Regions from separate parts of the Endozoicomonas sp. ONNA1 genome, predicted to be linked through region 2. Evidence: predicted binding sites of a transcription regulator. Region 2 holds the regulator's gene; the other holds the start of a gene.

Evidence for each region. The regulator PhoB, encoded in region 2, activates phosphate uptake and scavenging genes when phosphate is short. The targets are predictions, from matches to a motif close to TGTCATANNNNTGTCANA.
Region 1: a site for PhoB is predicted at 3,113-3,130, ahead of KDK19_RS21440 (Na/Pi symporter). Genes of this name have one in related genera too.

The regions. Positions count from the first base shown of each region.
Region 1 covers NZ_JAHHPN010000910.1:13,432-19,375, forward strand. The annotation lists gene KDK19_RS24650 (RING finger domain-containing protein) at 1-63, shown strand, start outside; gene moaA (GTP 3',8-cyclase MoaA) at 137-1,117, opposite strand; molybdenum cofactor riboswitch at 1,106-1,271, opposite strand; gene moeA (molybdopterin molybdotransferase MoeA) at 1,679-2,917, shown strand; gene KDK19_RS21440 (Na/Pi symporter) at 3,185-4,354, shown strand; gene KDK19_RS21445 (TonB family protein) at 4,460-5,206, shown strand; gene KDK19_RS21450 (esterase-like activity of phytase family protein) at 5,494-5,944, shown strand, end outside.
Region 2 covers NZ_JAHHPN010000290.1:4,568-10,511, reverse strand. The annotation lists gene KDK19_RS06910 (chorismate lyase) at 1-294, shown strand, start outside; gene ubiA (4-hydroxybenzoate octaprenyltransferase) at 416-1,303, shown strand; gene phoB (phosphate regulon transcriptional regulator PhoB) at 1,626-2,315, shown strand; gene phoR (phosphate regulon sensor histidine kinase PhoR) at 2,357-3,676, shown strand; gene KDK19_RS06890 (H-NS histone family protein) at 3,866-4,288, opposite strand; gene KDK19_RS06885 (SpoVR family protein) at 4,764-5,944, opposite strand, start outside.

The sequences.
Region 1 (5,944 bases), on a different contig from region 2:
TGCGCATCATGTCTTCAAATATGGAAGGCACATTCACCTTTGTGCCCTGTGTGCCGACAATAATCCCCGATGAACCAAAGAGTATACCGGTCAGCCCATTGGAGGCCTAACCCTCTTAATCGAAGGGCGGGATCTCTCAGCCACCAATCTGGGCAAGATTCCGGGTGCCTCCGGTATACCCCTGATCCAGAAAATGACTGTCGACTTTCAATCTCAGTACTGATCGAATCTCCCGGATCAATTCATCCTGCTGACTGTCGTCCTGTAATAAACGTCGAAGGTCGTGGCCTGATTCAGAGAACAGGCACAGTTGCAGATGGCCCTGACTGCTAACCCTCAAACGGTTGCAGTCTTTACAGAAGTCTCTTGAATAGGGGGTGATCAGTCCAATGCGCCCCTGATAATCAGGATGACAATATTCGTAAGCCGGACCCGCATCCTTATTTCGGGCCATTCTGACCCAGCCCTGCTCCAGAAGCTGATCTCTTATTTGCTTTCCGGGGACATGGTATTGATTGAAAAAACAACCATTATCACCCGTCTGCATCAACTCAATGAAACGCATGGTAACAGGCTGGTGCTTAATCCAGTTCAGAAACGCGCCCAGTTGAATGTCGTTGACCCCTTTCATCAAAACTGCATTGACTTTGATAGAGGTAAGACCGTTCGCAAAGGCCTTATCAATACCTACCAGTATTTCCTGAAGACGGTCGTGCCCGGTTATTGCTGCAAACGCTCGGGGGTCGAGGCTGTCGATACTGACATTAATCTGATCAACACCGGCATCCAACCAGGACTCTACCCTCTGATCCATTTTGTAACCATTCGTGGTCATGGCAACATTCTGAATACCCGGAATGGACTTGATCGTACTGACAATGTCATTAAAGTCATTGCGCAGGGTGGGCTCACCACCGGTCAGACGAATTTTCTCAACACCGACCGCCACAAAAGCGGTCACCAGACGTTTAATTTCGGCAATACCCAGCGACTGCATGTGACTGTGCTCTTCACAGCCATCAGGCAGGCAATAGTTGCACTTGAAGTTGCACAGATCAGTCAGAGACAGTCTCAGATAGGGGAACGTTCGTCCCTGTCGGTCATGTAATGGTCGCATTTCACACCTTTCCAAACACGGGAGGCCCAGACATTTCTATATGAACCCTGGCAACCTTGCGTGTAACACACACAGGTTACGGCTTGGCAGCCATGCCTTCAGGACTATTACCTGATCAAGGGTTAGGCTGCGAAGCTCGGCGCTTTATTTAAATTAATTAGGCCCCCATCCTAACGCCAACTCAGTTAAATAGCCATGCCCGAAAGGACAATATTGAATGGCACAAATACCGTGAAACAGGCAAACCTTCCCGGTAAATTCAACCATGACACTGCGTAATCCCTATCAAAACCCGGAAAGAGTGATTGAGTAGCAACGGATACTTCAATAGACTTCTGCGCACTCAATGAATGATCGGGAATGCAAATACTGCCCCCCTACTGCAATCCTTCCCCTGAGCTGTTATCGGACTGACCGCATTCAACGGTTCGGGTAAAACAGCCCTGCTGGAAAAGCTGATCCCTCAGCAGGATCTCAACGACCCGGAGCAGATTGCTGAATTCATTTACGGCTTTTGTTTCAAAAAAGCCGTTGCAAAAACAGTAACGAGGAGATCTCTCAATGACTGACTGCTGTACTACCCCGGGGCTGATGCCCCTGCATGAAGGGCTGGAGAAGCTGATGACGGAAACACCGGTCGTCACAGAAACGGAAACGGTGGCTCTGGCTGACTGCCTGGACAGGGTTCTTTCTGACACGATCATTTCGCCGGTTAACGTTCCGTCCCACGATAATTCAGCCATGGACGGGTATGCACTCCGTTTCGGCGACCTGGCACAACATTCTGTAATGCCGCTGGCCGGAAAATCCCTGGCCGGACACCCTTATCAGGGTACTCTGCCCGCTGCTCACTGTATAAGAATCATGACTGGTGCCTCTCTTCCCGAAGGTGCCGATACCGTCATCATGCAGGAGCAGACCGAGAAAACTGAACAGGGTATTGCTTTTCGCAAGCCCCCTTCCCGCTCAGGTGATCACATTCGCCGTGCCGGTGAAGATATTCTTCATGGCTCTCAGGTTTTTGAAAAGGGTCACATCATCAAAGCTCAGGATGTAGGGCTGCTGGCTTCATTGGGACTCCCCACAGTTTCGGTCGTTCGCAAAATTAAAGTAGCGCTCTTTTCAACGGGTGATGAGCTGAAACTGCCCGGTGAAACACTGGGTCAGGGCAATATATACGACAGCAACAGATTTGCAGTATCTGCGATGCTCAAGCGCCTGGGAGCAGAAGTGATTGACCTTGGCAAACTCCGTGATGACCGCGAGGAGATCTGCAAAGCTTTACTGGAGGCTGATCAGCAGGCTGATGCGGTTATTACCTCCGGAGGGGTATCCGTGGGTGAAGCCGACTTTGTCAAAGATATTCTCAATGAAATAGGCCATACTTCCTTTTGGAGACTGGCCATCAAACCCGGCAAACCGTTTGCCTTTGGTAAACTTCCCAACAGTATCTTCTTTGGGCTACCGGGCAATCCGGTTTCCGCTACGGTGACTTTCCAGCAGCTGGCAGCACCCGCGTTGCATCATATGATGGGAGCAAAACCCGCTCCTGCTGCTGAACTGCCAGCAACCTGTCTCACCCCCCTCAAGAAACATCCCGGTCGCCTGGAATTCCAGAGGGGCATACTCTCAACCAACGAGAAAGGAGAAGCCGAGGTAGTCACAACAGGCAGTCAGGGGTCGGGCATTCTCAGATCCATGAGCATGGCTAATTGTTACATCGTTTTGCCTGCTTCCCAGGGAAGTGTTGAGGCAGGAGAAACAGTTAAAGTACAGATGTTTGACAAGCCTCTCGGGTAATTGCTCCCTGCCCTGAGGGCTGTCCCTAAACTCAGGTTTCCGCGCTTTAAGGCTCTGTAGGTTCTGGCGTGGAACGAGTTGAGCTTTCAGATACATCAGAAAACGATGACTGTCGTTTTTAGACGGTCTTTGTCCTGACTGCCTGTCATTGATCGACAGGTGTCTGCTTTAAATATTTCAAAAAAAAGTCATAACTGTAATATTTTTGAAATAAAACACCTATATTTTCGCCACCACCTTTATCCAAACAGCACCAAGGTGCAGAAAATGTCTGAAGCAACAAGTCAAGCCAGCACCAAAGCTGACTACAAATACACCAGCAGGCACTATGGACGCATCTGGATGAGAGTTATCCTCTGGATCTACGCTCTCCTGGTTGCCGTCAGCGTAGTGGGCTCTGGTTTTAAAATGGCTGTGGGCGGCGCAGAAGCTGCTGCCGAGCTGTTCAGCTTTGCCAACAATGCTATGCTGGCTCTGATTGCCGGTACCCTTGCCACCGCCCTGGTTCAATCTTCCAGTACGGTGACCTCTGTTATCGTTGGCCTCGTAGCTGGGGGCCTGCCCGTTGAAATGGCGATCCCCATGATTATGGGCGCCAATATCGGCACCACCATTACCAATACTCTGGTCAGCCTGGGTCACATGGGTTGCGACAAGTCCTTCAAACGGGCCTTTGCTGCTTCGACGGTTCACGACTTCTTTAACTATCTGGCGGTTCTGATTCTGCTACCTCTGGAATTGATGACCGGTTTCCTGAAAGATATTTCACAACACGTAGCCGCATTACTGGTAGGTGGCTCTGCTATTGACATGGGCGGCCTGAATTTTATCAAGCCTCTGACCAAGCCGGCCGTGAATATAGTGAAAGAGTTTGCAGGCCTTTTGCCGGACAGCACACTGGGTGGCCTGACTATGATCGCCTTCGGTATCTTTCTGATCTTCAGCTCAGTAGTGAGACTGGGCAAGCTCTTGAAAAAAGTTATGGTCGGTCGTGCCAAGGACGTTCTGCACAAGTCTATTGGTCGTGGTCCGGTTTCCGGTATTGCCTCCGGTACTGTTATGACCGTCATGGTTCAGTCATCTTCTACCACCACCAGCCTGATGGTTCCCCTGGTGGGCAGTGGCGTGTTCACCGTTCGTCAGATGTACCCTGTTACACTGGGTGCTAACATCGGTACTACCATCACAGCCCTACTTTCGGCAACGGCCATTGTCGGTGCAGAAGCCGGGCACGCCATGACCATTGCCCTGGTACATTTGTTCTTTAACGTGTTTGCTGTAGCCCTCATTTATGGCATCAAGTGGCTGCGTGAGATTCCTCTTTACGCTGCGGAAAAGTTGTCAGACCTGGCTGTAAAGAATCGCTCTTATGCGTTCCTTTATCTGTTGCTGGCCTTTTTTGTCATACCGGGCCTGGGGATTTTCATAGCCCGGTAAAGCTTGCTTGATATCCTGAAGAAGCCCTGAGCATGTCAGGGCTTCTCTCTAATAACTGCTTATTTAATTCCTGTTTAATCTGCTATGCTCCGTGGGTTGCAAATCATGGAACAGGAATCCACCATCAGGCACCTGGCCATCCCCCTGACCCTGTCAGTGGTCTTTCACACCTTGCTTTTGGGCTTTATCGGAAGTATCCGGATGCCTGCTCCCAAAACACCGGGTATTCAAATACAACTGGTGTCTCATCACCGCTCTGTCACACCTGCCATTGAAGAAAGCCTGACCGGCACAAACGCGATAAACGACTCGGAACTAACAAAGCATGATTCTCAGAAAGAAAACACTGAGCACACTCAAATCACTGAACAAACAGAGCAGGCTGAAAAAGCAGAAAACAAGAAAGTCATAACAACCAGAGCAGAAAAGAAAGAGATTCAGCAAGAACCGACCAAACACGAAGAAAAAAAACACAGTGATGCAAGGCCTGCCGAACCTCCAGCTTCCACAGTCAGTCAGCAGACAACAGGAGAGCCTGTTGAGGAACTCATCAACTCAGAAGCCGGGCACACAAAACCAGATGAGTTTCAGAAATGGGTGGCTAAACTTCAGTACCGGATCAATCGCTACAAAGTTTATCCCTATCAGGCCAAAAGAAGGCGACTGGAAGGAGAAGTAAAAATGAAAATTGAAATCAACTCTGACGGAACATTGGGAAAGACCAGTGTGCTGGACGGTAAAAAGGCGTTTGAAGCCAGCAGTCTGAAAGCCATAGAACGCTCCCTACCCTTACCGCCCCCTGACAAAAAGCCTGTTACCTTGATTCTCTCCATTCATTATCAACTGCTGTGACATCGACCCCAACGTAAAGTTACAGAAGCCGGTTTCCGGAGTGTATACTTTCCAGAGCTTGGTGTTCTCATTCCTACACTTCAAAAACGCTGAAAAATCCACCAACAGAGCAACAGGTTCTGTTAGCCAGACTTCTTAAAACAGACCACATCAAACCTGGCTCTCAGATTTTAAAATACTTCTTTCCTGCCTCCGGCACTTTAGGAGCGACTTCAGTCAAAAATACACCTGCAATGAAAAATTGTGGCTATCTTTATGGGGTTGTTTCACTTCAGGTGTTGTAATCAATGATGAAAAGAAGAAGTGCCCTGCTTGGCTCAGCGCTTTGCTTCATTCTTTCGGCTACCGGCTGGTCAGAAGAACCCACAGGTAAAGAGGCCCCTCATAAAGGCGTCCGTTACTTGGGCAACCACATAATGCCCTCAGACACCCAGAGAAAGGTCACTCATATTACCGGTGCGCATTTCGTTTCCACCAGAAATGATTCAGCAGGGAGACTGTTCCTGCTTTCTGGAGATGCCGGGGCAGGTTTCACTGGTACTAACGGATGGAGCGTCTTCTCTAAACCCCACTATTACGAGGTCAATTTAAGCAGGCTCAAGCCGGATCGCCAGAACCCTCGTGACTCCATATTCTCACCCAATGATGTTACTGAGTATCAAATCACTGAGGGCAAGTATGCCAGAACCCACCCCCTCTGGCTGAAGGATGGCCATATTTCCCCCAGTAGCATCACAG
Region 2 (5,944 bases):
CCCAGGGTGTTTGCGCGAAGTGTATTGCCTCACAGCAGTCTTATTGGCACTAACAGGGGACTGCTGCAACTGGGCAATAAACCTCTGGGGGAGTTTTTATTTAACCATCCTGGTATGCGACGGGGGCCATTTGAGGTAGCGGAACTGCCGGCACGACAGTTTAATCCTCATCTGGTGGAAAAATACTCAGATGAAACAGCCTGGGGAAGACGGTCGTTATTTTATTTGCACGAAAAGTCTATTTCTGTTTGTGAAATCTTTTTGCCAGATCTGCCTGAAAAGACAGAGGAGTGAGAATCGGCCCTAACCTGATAAACTGGCGATATAATTCAAGGCCGTGAGCGGCAGAAACCTCAGCGATGACAAGAAAAGTACCGATAAACAGCCAAACACTATGATGCATTTCAGGAAACCCATGGTGGTATCAGCAGGGACCGAAGTGGTTCTGCAGCGATTCCCCCGTTTAAAAGACTTTTTACAGCTGGCCAGGCTCAATCGGCCCATTGGTATTTATCTGTTGCTCTGGCCTACACTTTGGGCGCTCTGGGTTGCAGCAGAAGGTGTGCCGAGTCTGGCGAATCTGGTGATTTTTTCGATCGGCGTTGTTTTGATGCGCAGTGCGGGTTGTGTCATTAACGACTTTGCTGACAGGAAAGTGGACGGTCATGTTGAACGAACACGTAATCGACCACTGGTGACGGGTAAAATTCAGGAAAAAGAAGCACTGATGTATTTTGTCGGCATGGTGCTTCTGGCTTTTATTCTCGTCCTCTTTACGAATGCTCTTACCATCCAGCTTTCTTTTGCCGGGCTATTGCTGGCATCGGCTTACCCTTTCGCAAAAAGACATACTCATCTGCCTCAGGTGGTTCTGGGGGCTGCTTTTGGTTGGTCGATACCCATGGCTTTTGCGGCTCAGAGCGGAGCCCTGGGAAACATCGTCTGGCTGATGTTTCTGGCCAATCTTTTCTGGACGGTGGCTTACGATACTCAATACGCCATGGTGGATCGAGACGATGATCTGAAAGTAGGCATCAAGTCCACTGCTATTCTGTTTGGTGAGATGGATAACCTGATCGTAGGTAGCCTGCAAGTGCTTACTCTGCTAACTCTCGCCATGGTAGGCCATCAGCTGGAGTTGGGCGTTCTGTACTTTCTCTCACTGATCGCTGTTGCAGCCCTTTTCGTTTATCAGCAATGGTTAACTCGTCGTCGTGAGCGTGAGGCCTGCTTTAAGGCATTTCTTAACAACCACTGGGCTGGAGCCATTGTCTTTGTCGGGTTTGTGGTGAGCTATCTTTGATATGCAATGCGGTTTGAAATCCTAGTGGTATGTACCGGCATAAATGGCTAAAAACCATGTCCTGCGAGCTCTTAAGCAATATTTTTGTTTTCAGAGTCTGGTGGCAGTCTGGGGTGTGTCATCTGTCTGTAACATTTCAAAGGTGTAATGTCCGGTGTATAGTGCGGTTGATCAAAGTAATGAGAAGCAGCTCTGAGCGATCAAAACAGCTCTGAGCGATCAAAAAGACATTACCCTTCCGGTAAAGACCCAACGAGCTGCTGCTGACAGATGCCAGAAAGTCACCGCCGAAATCGAATCGACAGATAACAGGTAGAGATTAATGCCAGGAAAGACCATTCTGATCGTAGATGACGAAGCACCGATTCGCGAAATGGTGACTGTTGCTCTGGAAATGGCAGGGTATGATTGTCTTGAGGCAGCTGATGCGAAAGAAGCGCACTCTCTGATCGTGGATAACAAACCAGATTTGATCCTGCTGGACTGGATGTTGCCCGATGTCTCCGGCATAGAACTGGCTCGTCGTCTAAAGCGCAACGAGCTGACTTCTGAAATCCCCATCGTCATGTTGACGGCCAAAGGTGAAGAAGACCACAAAATCCAGGGACTCGAGACCGGAGCCGATGACTATATCACAAAGCCTTTTTCTCCCCGTGAATTGGCTGCTCGTTTAAAAGCAGTTCTTCGCCGTACAGGTGGGTTTGATAATCAGTCTCCCATTGTCATCAACGGGTTGGAACTGGACCCGGTCAGCCACAGGGTCTCCATTGATGGCTCGCCTGCTGAAATAGGACCTACCGAGTACCGTTTGCTGCAGTTTTTCCTGACGCACCAGGAGCGCGCCTATACCCGTGGGCAGTTGTTGGATCAGGTCTGGGGTGGCAATGTTTATGTTGAAGAGCGAACCGTAGATGTACACATACGACGTTTGCGAAAAGCGTTGGGTGATAATTACGAAGCTTTTGTGCAAACTGTTCGTGGTACCGGATATCGTTTCTCAACCAGGGTGTAAACTTTCTATGCTCGTTGGTCAGGCCCCTGGTCGGGAGTAATATGACAACAATTTCAAAAACCCGTTTGCTGAGCCGTATGGTTGCTTACTTGGTTGTTGGGTTTTCCCTGGGCTGGCTAATTGGAGAACCTTTTTTAGGGCTCTGTGTGGTGATGGGAGGTTATTTTGTCTGGAGCTTCCGCCAACTTTTCAAACTACTGGTCTGGCTGAATGATCCCAAGGCCAGGAGCAAAGAACCCCCTGAGAGTAAAGGGTTCTGGGGTGAAATTTTTGATGGTATCTATCGATTACAGAAACAGCACAGTCGCTCCCGGCAAAAGCTGGCCGGAGTGATTGAGCGCGTTCAGGAATCAACTGCTGCGCTTAATGACGGTGTTGTGATGATCGATAATCAGAGTAACCTGGAATGGTGGAATCCTGCTGCTGAAAGCTTGATGGGTCTGAAGACGCCTGACGATAAAGGGCAATTGATTACCAACCTGTTGCGTGATCCAAGGTTTGCTGACTACTTTGAGCAGGGTGGTTATCAAAAAGCTCTTGAGATTCCCTCTCCTGTCAATCCGGATTATCAACTGCAATTTAATATAACGGTGTATGGCAAAGGCAATCGTCTGATGACCGTGAGAGATGTCACGCGTTTGAATCAGCTGGAGGTCATGAGAAAAGACTTTGTTGCTAATGTTTCTCATGAATTGAGAACACCGCTGACAGTTGTGTCCGGGTACCTTGAAACCATGCTGGACAGTCTGGGCCCCGATTCAGGCCTGCCTCCTGTTTGGGAGAAAGCGCTAAACAGGATGCAGGAACAGTCACTGAGAATGCAGAATCTGGTGGCAGACCTGCTGTTGCTGTCCAAGCTGGAGTCGGCCGAAGCTCAGGCAGATGAAAACGGGGTGCATCTTAAAACCATGCTGAACAGCATTGTTGAAGACGGGTGTGCACTCAGTGGCGAAAACCAGCATCAGATTTCACTGGACTGTCCTGAAGATGTCTTTTTGGCTGGCAGTAGCAGTGAGTTACGCAGTGCCTTCTCGAATCTGGTCTTTAATGCTGTGCGCTATACACCGCAAGGTGGCAAGATACATTTGCGCTGGTGGCAGGATAAGGAAGGCGGACATATGATGGTGAAAGATAACGGTGTCGGTATTGACCCCATGCATATTCCCAGGTTGACTGAACGTTTTTACCGGATTGATAAAAGCCGTAGCCAGAGTACCGGAGGAACAGGACTCGGGTTGGCTATCGTCAAGCACGTCATGCTAAGACATGGAGGCAAACTCACTATCAGCAGTCATCCGGGGAAAGGCAGCCGTTTTGTTTGCCATTTCCCGGCAAAATGCCTTGAGCTGGAACACTCATGAAAAAAGCATAAGAGGAGTGGTAGCTCCTTTTATGCTTTTTAGCAGACCACCAAAAAACGATTAATCTTCTGATGGTCTCGTCATTCGAATGGTTTGTTTCTCAGAGTCTGTTACCCTGACTATTGAATGATGTCTGTATTCAAGAAACAGCGGACTGGAGGCGAGTCTGAAATCCTGAAAACGGTCGACTTATTCTTCTTCAACCACGCAGTCCAGACGCTTCTTGCCGGTGCGGTCCAGGTAACTCTGGAAGTCACGTGGCAGACGGCCTGTGGTAGAGCCATCCCACTGAACGGTGTCTCCCGCTTCAGTCCGGTATTCAAAAGTAAATCTCTGGACATTACGACGACGTTTTGGAGCCGCTACTTCCAGGTGGTCCAGATCATCCATTGAAATGCCACGCTCAGCCATGATTTGCTTAACGGCTTCAATGCTTTTCAGTTTGGCTTGACGCTCTTCGTCAATTTTATTGCGGGCTTCAACTTTCTCCTGCAGTACGTCCTGCATTCTGGAGATGATACGCTCAAGATCTTCAACATGAACATCTTTAAACAGAGAGCGGATCCGTGCTTTACTGCTCAGGCGGTGATGAATTTCTTCAAAAACGTTCATTCAAGGAACTCCCAATTCAGGCCAAATCGGTGGGGTATTAATGATTTTCAACGATGAAAGTGCCTATTTATACAGGAAGCTTTAAATTGATGGAAGCATTTAATGTGCTTTTATGACCTATTCAAATAGATTTAATAACATTTTATGAGTTGATAGGGGCGATTGTACAATAGATAAACAGTTTTGGGTCAATCAGACGTGCTAATGAATTGAATGGTTTTGACTTGATATTGCTTATTTCTTAAAGAACCAGATAGCTAGCTGTGCATTTGGCTCTTTAAGAGTATCGTTATCGATTAAATCTCAGGCTATGGACGTAATCCCCTTTTTTTGCATCGAACAGGAGGTGCATATCCCACTGCCATGACAGTGGGGTATGGGTTATCAATGGATAGGGTACAGGCAGGATTAGATTACTTTTTAATTCTTATTAGTTTTAAATATTAAAAAGAATCTTGTTTGTCTCTCATATCTTTTAGCGAGACTTTTCGGAATCTTTCTTATCTGGACATTGATAGCTTTTGCTGACCTTGTTATCAATGTTAACCGACTCCAGTTTGACATCAAATTGCCAGAGACGATGTACATGCCTGAGTAATTCTTCAGTGCTATTGTCCAACGGGCGTCCCTGATGCTGGTAATGTCTCAGGGTCAGGGTACGGTCGCCACGAACGTCGACGTCAAATACCTGGATATTGGGTTCTCGGTTCCCAAGGTTGTATTGGGCAGCCAGTGACTCCCTTACTTCTTTATATCCGGTGCTGTTATGAATCGCATCGACTTCCAGATAGGATTTGCTGTCGTCATCGAGAATCGAGAAGAGTCTGAGGTCTCTCATGACCTTGGGAGACAGGAATTGTAAAATAAAGCTTTCATCCTTGAAGTTCTGCATCGCAAAGTGCACGGTTTCCAGCCAGTCACTGCCGGCAATGTCCGGGAACCAGTGCTTGTCTTCATCGGTAGGATTTTCACAGATTCTGCGAATATCCTGGAACATACTAAAGCCCAGTGTGTAGGGGTTAATGCCGCTGTAGTGTGGGCTATCAAAAGGAGGCTGGTACACGACGCTGGAGTGAGAGTGCAGGAACTCCAGCATAAAGCCATCGGTGACTTTTCCTTCCTCATAAAGCTCATGGAGAAGATGGTAGTGCCAGAAGCAGGCCCAGCCTTCGTTCATGACCTGGGTTTGGCGTTGAGGGTAATAGTATTGGGACACTTTCCTGACGATTCGCAGCAGTTCACGCTGCCAGGTTTCCAGCAGTGGTGCATTTTTTTCCAGAAAGTAGAGAATGTTTTCTTCCGGGTCTTTGGGAAAGCGTTGAACTTTTTTCTCTTCTTTCTCTTCAGCTTTTGGAATGGTGCTCCAGATGTCGTTCAGGGTTCTCTGAATGTATTCTGCTCTTTCCTGCTGGCGCTCTTTTTCCTGTTCTGCTGATAGTGGTCTTGGGCGCTTATAGCGATTCACACCCTGATTCATAAGAGCATGGGCAGCGTCCAGAACATCTTCAACCGCTTCAACGCCATATTTTTCTTCGCACTCAGCAACATAACGTTTGGCAAACATCAGGTAGTCAATGATGGACTCGGCATCGGTCCAGGTCTGGAACAGATAGTTACTCTTGAAAAAAGAGTTATGACCATAACTGGCATGGGCCA